2 regions of the Aeromonas media genome follow, and region 1 is predicted to be linked to the other one. Evidence: predicted binding sites of a transcription regulator. Region 1 holds the regulator's gene; the other holds the start of a gene.
The links. Region 1 encodes MetJ, which represses methionine synthesis genes. Its sites were predicted from a motif close to AGANNTCTAGANNTCT; they were not measured.
Positions count from the first base shown of each region.

Region 2: the regulator MetJ is predicted to act here: its motif matches at 1,636-1,651, upstream of metN (methionine ABC transporter ATP-binding protein MetN).

Region 1 covers NZ_CP075564.1:3,830,146-3,835,583, forward strand. Annotated here, with positions in the region: gene metB (cystathionine gamma-synthase) at 1-943, opposite strand, end outside; gene metJ (met regulon transcriptional regulator MetJ) at 1,167-1,490, shown strand; gene KI797_RS17640 (AraC family transcriptional regulator) at 1,526-2,272, shown strand; gene KI797_RS17645 (tRNA-binding protein) at 2,357-2,695, shown strand; gene KI797_RS17650 (aromatic amino acid transport family protein) at 2,770-4,035, opposite strand; gene cysQ (3'(2'),5'-bisphosphate nucleotidase CysQ) at 4,448-5,260, opposite strand; gene nudE (ADP compounds hydrolase NudE) at 5,302-5,438, opposite strand, start outside.
Region 2 covers NZ_CP075564.1:3,615,736-3,621,173, forward strand. Annotated here, with positions in the region: gene ppgK (polyphosphate--glucose phosphotransferase) at 52-795, shown strand; gene KI797_RS16635 (hypothetical protein) at 848-1,303, opposite strand; gene metN (methionine ABC transporter ATP-binding protein MetN) at 1,786-2,829, shown strand; gene KI797_RS16645 (methionine ABC transporter permease) at 2,888-3,541, shown strand; gene metQ (methionine ABC transporter substrate-binding lipoprotein MetQ) at 3,568-4,368, shown strand; gene rfaH (transcription/translation regulatory transformer protein RfaH) at 4,467-4,967, shown strand; partial or broken gene KI797_RS16665 (transcription/translation regulatory transformer protein RfaH) at 5,138-5,209, shown strand; gene KI797_RS16670 (HAMP domain-containing methyl-accepting chemotaxis protein) at 5,362-5,438, opposite strand, start outside.

The DNA of each region.
Region 1 (5,438 bases):
CGAGGAAGGCGCGCAGCCCCGTCTCGTTGCAATCGAGTTCAAAACTTAGCATGGCGCCGAAACCGGACTGTTGACGGCGCGCAATCTCGTGGCCCGGATGGCTCGGCAAGCTGGGGTGATAGATTTTTTTGACCAGCGGCTGCTGCTGCAGGAAGGCCAGGATTCTGTCCGTGTTCTCCTGATGGGCACGCAGGCGCGGCGCCAGGGTGCGCAACCCACGCAGGGTGAGGTAGGAGTCGAAGGCCCCCGAGGTGAGCCCCAGACAGTTGGCCCACCACACCAGGGAGTCGGCCAGCTCGGCCTCCTTGGCGATCGCCACCCCGCCCACCACGTCGGAGTGGCCGTTGATGTACTTGGTGGTCGAATGCACCACCACGTCGGCCCCCAGCGAGAGCGGCTGTTGCAGCAGCGGGGAGAGGAAGGTGTTGTCCACCACCACCCTGGCACCCACCTCATGGGAGGCGGCGGCGATGGCGGCCACGTCCACCACCCGCAGCAGCGGGTTGGAGGGGGTCTCTACCCACACCAGGGCCGGCTGCTGCGCCAGGGCATCGGCGAGCGCCGACTCGTCCCCCTGATCGACGAACTGCACCCTGTAATGGCCCTTGGCCGCCAGATACTCGAACAGGCGCCAGGTGCCGCCGTAGCAGTCGTGGGGGGCGATCAGCAGATCCCCCGCCTTGAGCAGGGCCGTGGTCACCAGGTGCACGGCTCCCATGCCGGTACCGGTCACCACGGCGCCAGCGCCCCCTTCCAGGGCCGCCAAGGCGTCCGCCAGATTGGTGCGGGTCGGGTTGCCTGAGCGGGCATAATCGTATTGACGGGGCTCGCCAAAGTCGGCAAAGGTGTAGTTGCTGGAGAGATAGATGGGGGGCACCACGGCACCGTGCTGTGTGTCTGTCTCAATCCCGGTGCGTACCGCCAGGGTGGCCTTGTGGGTCATGTCACTCTCCTTGATGTGTTGCCGGAGCCGGTCCGCCTCGTGGGTCGTCCTGCCCCGCTCTCATTTGCGCTGGCCGGAGTGCCGGCCCATGGTGCATCACACTACGCCACCTTAAAAAAGCCGTCAACACTTCTAGACGTCTAAATGGCTTTGCTGTTGGATTGCCATTGAATTCCTTAAGGGTTAAAATCCGCGCTCACGGCCAAACGAGAACAGGTGGAACATGGGTACAGAGTGGAACGGCGACTACGTCAGCCCCTATGCGGAGCACGGCAAGAAGAGCGAACAGGTCAAGAAGATTACTGTCTCGATCCCGCTCAAGGTGCTGAAGGTGTTGACCGATGAGCGCACCCGTCGCCAGGTGAACAACCTGCGTCATGCGACCAACAGCGAGCTGCTCTGTGAGGCCTTCCTGCACGCATTCACCGGTCAGCCGCTGCCCTGTGACGACGATCTGCGCAAGGACCATCCGGACAGCGTCCCCGCCGAGGCCCGCGCCATCATGGAGGCGCTCGGCAAAGAGATCGAAGATTTCGACGCCGAGTAATCCGGTGGCCCATGGCACATAATCCCCCCTCTTCGATGACGCGGCCCGGTGCCGCGTCATCCTTATCCGCCCCCTGCCCGTTCAGCCTGCGCCGCTACCAGAGCGACACCAGCAGCCACAGCCACGACTTCGCCCAGCTGGTGATCCCCCTGGACGGCCCCCTCGAGATCGAGGTGCAGGGTCAGGGTCGCCGCCTCGCGCCTGGCTTTGCCTGCGTCATCGCCCCCGGCCTTCGCCACGACTACGCCGCCGATCCGGCGCTCTCCTTCCTGGTGCAGGAGAGCCACTGGCTGCCCGAGGCCCTTGGCGAGCGCCCCTTCATCCCCCTGGACGAGCCCCAGCGCCACTACCTCGCCTTCCTGCATCAGATGGTGCGCCAGGGTCGTCATGTGGCCGGCATGGAGCAGGTCTGGCTGGGCCTCCTGGCCCAGGGTCAGGGCATGAGCCCCACCCTGGCCCCCCGCATGACAAGAGTGCAGCGCCACATCGAGGCCAACCTTGCGGCTGCACTGACCAATCAGCAGCTGGCCGCCATCGCCTGCCTCGGCCAGAGCCAGTTCAAGCACGCCTTTCGCCAGCAGTTCGGCATAAGCGCCTCCCACTACATCCGCGGGCGGCGCATGGCGCTGGCACGCACCCTGCTCGCCCAGACCGCCCTGCCTATAGGCGAGGTGGCCAGCCGCTGCGGCTATCAGGATCAGGGTGCCTTCGCCGAGCGTTTCCTGGCCGAGACGGGCCTCACCCCCTCCCGCTGGCGCCAGCAAAACGGCCCGCAGCCATAACAGTCCGGCCCCTTGCCGAAGACAGGGGCTGCCATTTCGAGGCATGCTGGGGCCAATGCAAGGTGTGTGAAAGGAGGAGCCAAGATGCAGACCATAAGCTGGCAGCAGTTCGAGATGGTGGAGCTGAGAGTGGGCACCCTGGTGCGGGTCGAGCCCTTCCCAGAGGCGCGCAAGCCCGCCTACAAGGTGTGGGCGGATTTCGGCCCCGAGCTCGGGGTGCGCAAGAGCAGCGCCCAGATAACGGATCTCTATCAGCCGGAGGATCTGGTGGGGCGCCAGATAGTCGCCGTGGTGAACTTCCCGGCCAAGCAGATAGGTCCCATCCAGTCGGAGTTTCTGCTGACCGGCTTCTACCGGGCCGATGGCGCCGTGGTGATGGCCATCCCGGAGCAGGCGGTGGAGAACGGCGCCAAGCTGGGCTGAGACACTGTGCCCCATGAATGAGAAGAGGCGACCCTGGGGTCGCCTCTTCTCTATTTTTAGCCAACGCGCCGCTGTTACTTCAGCAGGCTGAAGAGCAGGGCCGACACCGAGAGCGAACCGGTCAGCAGGATGAAGCCGTTGGTCCAGCCGTGACGGAAGCGGGCCAGCGCTTCCACCTTGTAGATGGCCACCACCGGCATGATGAAGAGGATCATGGCGATGACGGGGCCGGAGAGGGTCTCCATCAGGCCGAGGATGCCGGGGTTGATGACAGCCGCCCCCCAGATGGCGAAGAACATCAAGGTGATGCCGAGCCGGTCCGCTTTGGCCAGCGATAGCCCTGTGGGCTTGGCAATCAGGCTTTTCAGGCTCTCCCGGGCGCCGAGGAAGTGGCCGAGGAAGGAGGAGCTGATGGCGATGAAGGCGATGAGCGGCCCCAGGGTCACGATCACAGGGTTGTCTGTGATGTTGGCGAGGTAGGAGAGCACGGAGACGTTCTGGGCCTTGGCCTCGGCCAACTGGGCCGGAGAGAGGCTCAACACGCAGGAGAAGACGAAGAAGAGCACGAAGCCCACCAGCATGACGGTGGTGTTGCGCAGGACCAGGCCGCTCTTGGCTTCGGCCTGCTCACCGTATTCCCGGCGCTGCACGTTGGCAAAGCCCGAGATGGCGGCGGCGTGGCTGAAGGCAAACACTGTGACCGGCAGCGCCAGCCAGACGGTGTTGAGGAAGCTGGCCCCCTCGAACGCGGTCACTTCCGGCCAGTGCCACTGGGGAATGAGGTAGCAGGAGAGCGCTGCCAGAATGGCCGCCAACGGGTAGACCATGAAGGCGAAGGCCCGCAGCATCGCCTTCTCCCCCGCCATCATCACGGCGATCATGGCGAACACCAGCAGGCCGGAGAGCATTACCCGGTTCGGGGCATCCATGCCGAGCTGGTTGATCATGAAGCTCTCCACCGTGTTGGTGAGCCCGACGCCGTAGATGAGCAGGATCGGGAAGATGGAGAGGAAGTAGAGCGCCGAGATGAGGCGACCGGCCATCTTGCCGAAGTGTTCCTCGGCCACCTCGGTGAAGTCGGCGTGGGGGCGCGAAGAGGAGAGCACGAAGCGCGCCAGCCCGCGATGGGCCAGGAAGGTCATGGGGCCGGCCAGCACGGCGACGATGACGAGGGGCCAGATGCCCCCCAGACCCAGGTTGATGGGCAGGAACAGGATGCCGGCGCCAACGGCGGTGCCAAACAGGCTGATCACCCAGTGGGTGTCATGGCGGCGCCAGCCAGTGCGGGTGATGGATGGGGAACCAGATAGCTCCCGGGTGACCTCTGCAGATGAACTCATTGATAAACCACTTATATATAGTATTAAAATCTAAAAATATTGTGCTCCTTTAGCATTTAATTCTCAAAAAACGGCATTGGCAGATCTCACTGGCAAAGCCAGGTTCAGCCAGTGAGATTGGGCGGAATTTCCAGTCCGCCCTGTTCGGTTAAACCTTTAAACAGCGAATTAGGCGAAATATAAAACCAAAATATAACCACTGGTCGATTTTTTATTTCGACCAATGCGCAGTTTTCAGAATTACCTGAAAATAGATGCCAACACTTTGGATTTGATTGTTATGATCCACTACAGCAATCCATTTAAGTAGCGAATACACCTGAATATGCCGCGCCAAGCCAGCGGATCACACCAAACAATCAGGCGGCCACTAGGCCGCCTGATTGGATGAACTGGCTACATTTCAACCGACTCAGTGAGTCAGGATCTTGCCCCAGGCGAGATCCGGGTCCCCCATCACGATGAAGTCAGGGTTCTCCAGCGACTCGGTTTCGTTGTAGCTGAGCGGCTGCAACGCCAGGCTGAGGATGCGCCCCCCCGCCGCCTCGACGATGCACTGGGCGGCGGCGGTGTCCCACTCGCCGGTGGGGCCGAGCCGCACATAGCAGTCTGCCGCCCCTTCCGCCACCAGGCAGGACTTGAGGGAGCTGGAGCCAAGCGGGATCAGCTCGTAGTTGATGGCCGGGTTGAGGCGGCGGGTCAGGTTCTCCAGCTTCTGGCGGCGGCTGATGGCCACCACCAGGGAGTCCGGCTGGTCGTGCTCGTGGTGCATGGCACTGATGGGATGCACCTCGCCATTTACCTCCTTGAAGGCGCCGTGGCCGCGTACCGCCCAATAGAGCACATCGGCCTCGGGGGCATAGATGACCCCGAGCACGGGGACATTGTCCCGCACCAGGGCGATCAGGGTGGCGAAATCACCGCTGCCGGCGATGAACTCGCCGGTGCCGTCGAGGGGGTCCACCAGCCAGTATTGCCGCCAGTTGGCACGCTGGCTGAAGGGCACATCAGCCGCCTCTTCGGTCAGCACGGGCACATGGGGGGTGAGCGCCGACAGCGCCTGCTTGAGGTAGGCATCGGCAGCAAGATCGGCACTGGTGACCGGGGTCGCATCCTCCTTCAGCTGACGCTCGAACTGACCGCCGTGATAGATTTCGTGAAGGATACGTCCCGCTTCGCGGGCTATCTCCTTGACCCCAGGTATCCAGGCCAACAACTCCTGCATCTTGTTATCCTCTGTTTTTATTACCTTTACCCACGCTTGGGCTAGCTTTCCTGCTCCGCCAGCCATTTGCTGGCCAGCAGCAGGGCACTGATGCTGCGCGACTCGGTGAAGTCCGGTCGCACCAGCAATTCGTCGATGCGATTGAGGGGCCAGGGGATCACCTCGAGGGGCTCGGGCT
Region 2 (5,438 bases), 210 kb from region 1:
TTTCATGCTCTGCCGACCATTGGCCATCGGCACAATAAAAGGAAGATTCGGATGCAGATGTTGGGAGTAGATATTGGCGGCTCCGGGATCAAGGGCTGCCTGGTGGACACCGAGACTGGCGAACTGATTGGCGAGCGTCACCGCATCGCCACGCCGCAACCGGCCACCCCGGCCGCCGTGGCGCACACCCTCAAGGCGCTGGTCGAGCATTTCCAGTGGAAGGGCCCGGTGGGGTGCGGCTTCCCCGCCACCATCCACAACGGCATAGCCAAGAATGCCTCCAACATCGACAAGAGCTGGATCGAGACCGACGCAGCCCACCTGTTCGCCGACGTGACCGGCCTGCCCTGCCACGTGCTCAACGACGCCGATGCCGCCGGGTTGGCCGAGATGCGCTTCGGTACCGGCCGGGATCGCAAGGGGGTGATCATCCTCATCACGGTGGGGACCGGCATCGGTACCGCCGTGTTCGTCAACGGCCAGCTGCTGCCGAACACCGAGCTGGGTCATCTCATCCTGGAAGGGATGGTGGCGGAGCACTACTGCTCGGACGCGGTGCGCAAACGCGAGGATCTCTCCTGGAACCGCTGGGGCAAGCGCTTCAACAAATACCTGGCCCGTCTCGAGTTCCTCTTCTCCCCCGACCTCTTCATCCTGGGAGGCGGCAGCGCTGCCAAGCTCGACAAATTTATCGACCGGATAGAAACCCGGGCCCCCCTGATGACGGCGGCCAACCTCAACCAGGCCGGCATCATAGGGGCCGCCCTCTACGGCGCGGCCCGGCAAGAGGACTGACCCTCCCCGACAACGCCGCAAGAGGCCCGGACCGGGCCTCTGCCATGGCGCGCTAGATGTCGTCGAGCCGATGGGCTCCGTGCACCAGCCGGGTCAGCCGGGATTGCGCCATGGATGCCAGCGACGTCAGCAACGCGGCCGTGTCCGGCGTGGGGCACTCGCGAGCCAGGCGCCCCAGCTCGCCAACGAGTTTTTCCTCCTGCCGCGACACCATGGCCACTATCTCCTCGGGTTGAGTACCGGCCGCCAATGCCAGACGCTGGCAATCGGCCAGCAGATCCTCACCGAAGCCCTGATCCAGCCAGGTCTCCTTGACCGCACTCCCCATCTGCTCCCGATAGTCGTGCAGGTGGGCCGCCGCCGCGTCCTCCCGTCCTTGCAAATAGGCCAGCAGCATCCGGCTGCGCTCCCCATCCACCTGGGGGATCAGGCGCCCGTAACTGCGCCCCTGCTGCTGATGCAGTTGTTCGAGGTAAAGCATCAGGTCCTTGATCTGTTGAAATCGCATCTCTGCTTCCTCCTGCCGTCCACCTCCTGCCAGTATAAAAAAACGCCGCTCCCTCCCCGGATAAAAGCGGTCGTTTTTTGTTCTACATCAAAGGGATGGGAAAGAAAAAGGAGAAAACGAAGAGCAACAGGCAAAGATATTCCTCCCTGTCATGCTGGCAACTGACTGCCAGCGCCCAGGGGTAGACCGTGACAAAACGGGGGAATCATCGATTCAAGAGTGATTATCCAGGTTATATTCGGAAGGATGATTTCAAATCAGAATCTAATATTGAAGCTGTCGGTTTACCCCTCTTCCCTTAGTCAGCGAGCGGGAATCCTTATCCATTTTTTAGACGTCTAGACGTAGAAACATGCGTTGACACAGCCATCCGGACATCTTAGCATCATCCTCCATGATGGCAGAGCAACCCAGTGAAACCTCTGCCCAATTCACCCGCCTGTAGCGCCCTGTGCTTTAAGGCTGTTAGCACGGAAGAATCCATGATTAAGTTGATCGGTCTCAACAAAGTCTACGGTAAAGGCAGTGACGCCGTGCACGCCCTGCGTGACGTGAGCCTGCATGTGCCACAAGGCAAGATTTTCGGGGTGATCGGCGCCTCCGGTGCCGGCAAGAGCACCCTTATTCGTTGCGTCAACCTGCTGGAGCGTCCCACTCAGGGCCAGGTCATCGTCGATGGTCAGGATCTCGTGGCCCTGAGCGAGCGGGACCTGACCCAGGCTCGTCGCCAGATCGGCATGATCTTCCAGCATTTCAACCTGCTGGCCTCCCGCACCGTGTTTGCCAACATCGCCTTCCCGCTGGAGCTGGCGGGCTGGAGCAAGTCGCAGATCCAGACCCGGGTCGACGAACTACTGGCCCTGGTCGGGCTGGAAGCCCGTGCCCACGCCTATCCGTCCGAGCTCTCCGGCGGCCAGAAGCAGCGCGTCGCCATCGCCCGCGCCCTGGCGCCGGCCCCCAAGGTACTGCTGTGCGACGAGGCCACCTCGGCCCTCGACCCCCAGACCACCCGATCCATCCTGAGCCTGCTCAAGGAGATCAACGTCAAGCTGGGGCTCACCATCTTGCTCATCACCCACGAGATGGATGTGGTGAAGGGGATCTGTGACGAAGTGGCCATCATCAGCGACGGTCGCCTGATCGAGCAGGGCGAGGTGGCCTGGTTCTTCAGCAACGCCAAGACCCAGCTGGCCCGTGACTTCATCCACTCCACCATCCATCTGGAGGTGCCCCAGGAGTACCAGGACAGGATGAGCAGCGAGCGGGTGGCCAACAGCTATCCCCTGGTGAAGCTCGGCTTCACCGGCGCCACCGTCGATTCGCCGCTCATCTCCGAGGTGAGCCGCCGTTTCAACATCGACATCAGCATACTGAGCGCAGACATCGAATACGCCGGTGGCGTCAAGTTCGGCTTCCTGCTGGCGGAGCTGTTCGGGGATGAGGCCCAGTGCGAGGCCACCCAGCAGTTCTTCATCGACAACCACATTCAGCTGGAGGTAATGGGCTATGTACGAAGCAATGACTAATCTGCTGCGCCCAATCCTCGGCGACTCAGCCATCCTATCCAGCTGGAGGTAATGACTCATGTCCGAAGCCATGATTAATCTGCTCATCACAGCCCTCGGCGACACCCTGATCATGGTGTTTGCCTCCGCCCTGTTCGGCTGCCTGCTCGGCCTGCCGCTCGGCGTGGCACTGCACGTGACCAAGGCGGGCCAGATCCTGACCAACCCGCTGCTGAACAAGATCCTCGGCATCGTCGTCAACGTCGGCCGCTCCGTGCCCTTCATCATCTTGCTGGTGGCCATCATTCCGCTGACCCGGCTGATCGTCGGCACCAGCATCGGCACCATAGCCGCCATCGTGCCGCTGACCGTGGGCTGCATCCCCTTCATCGCTCGTCTGGTGGAAGGTGCCCTGATGGAAGTGCCGGACGGCCTGCTCGAAGCCGCCAAGGCCATGGGTGCCAAACCCTTGCAAATCATTGCCAAGGTGCTGCTACCTGAGGCCCTGCCCGGGATCCTCAACAGCGTCATCATCACCCTCGTCACGCTCGTTAACTACTCCGCCATGGCCGGTGCCATCGGGGGTGGCGGCCTGGGCGATGTGGGTATTCGCTACGGCTACCAGCGCTTCGACCCTACCGTCATGCTGGTCACCGTGGTCATTCTGGTGGTACTGGTTCAACTCATCCAGAGCGCGGGTGAGCGCCTGGTCAAACAATGTGATCATCGTTAATCGTCGATTTCTGACAGGAGGTTTTTATGAAATTGGGCATTAAATCCGCTGCGGCTGCGCTGCTGGCAACTCTGGTACTGGTCGGCTGCGGCCAGAAGGAAGAGAGCAAGACCCTGAAAGTCGGCGCCATCGCCGGCCCCGAGACCGAACTGGTCGAGACCGCGGCCAAGGTGGCCAAGGAGAAATACGGCCTGACCGTGGAGATCGTCACCTTCTCCGACTACGTCACCCCCAACGTGGCCCTGAACGACGGCAGCGTCGACGTCAACGCCTTCCAGCACAAGCCCTACCTGGATGCCCAGATCCGTGATCGCGGCTTCAAGCTGGTGCCGGTTGGCAACACCTTCGTCTATCCAATCGCCGGTTACTCCAAGAAGATCAAAGCCCTGTCCGAGCTGAAAGACGGCGCCCAGATCGCGGTGCCGAACGATCCGACCAACCTGGGTCGCTCCCTGATCCTGCTGGAGAAGCAGGGCCTGCTGAAGCTGAAGGAAGGCGCCGGTCTGGAAGCGACCGTGCTGGATATCGCCAGCAACCCGCGCAACTTCAAGATCGTCGAGCTGGAAGCCGCTCAGCTGCCCCGCTCCCTTGAAGATGTTGATCTCTCCATCATCAACAACACCTTCGCCGGTCAGATTGGCCTGACCCCGACCGAGAACGGCCTGTTTGTCGAAGACAAGGAGTCCCCCTACGTCAACCTGATCGTTGCCCGCGAGAACAACAAGGACGACGAGAAGGTCAAGGAGTTCGTTCAGGCCTTCCAGACCGACGAGGTCTACAAGAAGGGGACCGAGCTGTTCAAGGGTGGTCTGGTGAAAGGTTGGTAATCACTCACTCTGTAAAAAAGGCCACGTCAAGCGTGGCCTTTTTTTTTGCCCCCGTTATCATAGCCAGAAGCACGGCAACACGAAAAAACAGAACAACAATGAAGAAATGGTATCTGGCCTACTGCAAGCCCAAGGAAGAGGCTCGCGCTCGCGCCCATCTGGCAGCCCAAGGCGTCGAATCCTATTACCCCATGGTGGAAGTCGAGAAGCTGAGACGGGGCAGACGGGTTCCGCTACGTGAACCCATGTTCCCCAACTACCTGTTCATCTACGTGGATCTGGAAGAGGTCACTCCGGTCACCCTGAAGTCCACCCGCGGCATCAGCCGCATCATTCACTTCGGCAAGGAGTGGACCCCCGTCAGCAGCCAGCTGATCTACCGGCTGATGAGCCGGGACGACAGCGACGAGGCGCGCGCCAGCTATGCCTGCCTGCCGACGCAAGGGGACAAGGTATTGATCGAATCTGGTCCCCTGGCCGGGTTCGAGGCCATCTACCTGGAGCCGGATGGGGAGAAGCGGGCGATCCTGCTGGTCAGCCTGCTCAACCAGGAGACCAGCAGCAGCTTCGACAACCAGGCCTTCCGGCGCCTGGACTGACCCGGATTCCGGCATCTAGACGGCGTCGGCAGCGAGAAGCGCTCCATCCCTGCTGGTCAGCCTGCTCAATCAGGAGACCAGCAGCAGCTTCGACAACCAGGCCTTCCGGCGACTGGACTGACCCGGATTCCGGCATCTAGACGGCGTCGGCAGCGAGAAGCGCACCATCCCTGCTGGTCAGCCTGCTCAATCAGGAGACCAGCAGCAGCTTCGACAACCAGGCCTTCCGGCGCCTGGACTGACCCTTAATAGACATCGCTGGCGAGAAGCGCCCCACCCCTGCTGGTGAGCCTGCCAGGAGACCAGCTGCAGCGTCGACCACCAGGCACTGGAAACAAAACGGGGCAGGCCCATCGGCCTGCCCCGTTTTTATGCCGCTGCACCGCTCTCCTCCTCAGGCATCCAGCGCAAAGCGGCTGATGGCCGTGGTCAGTCGGTTCGTCTCCCGGGTCAGTCTGGCGGCGATCAGCT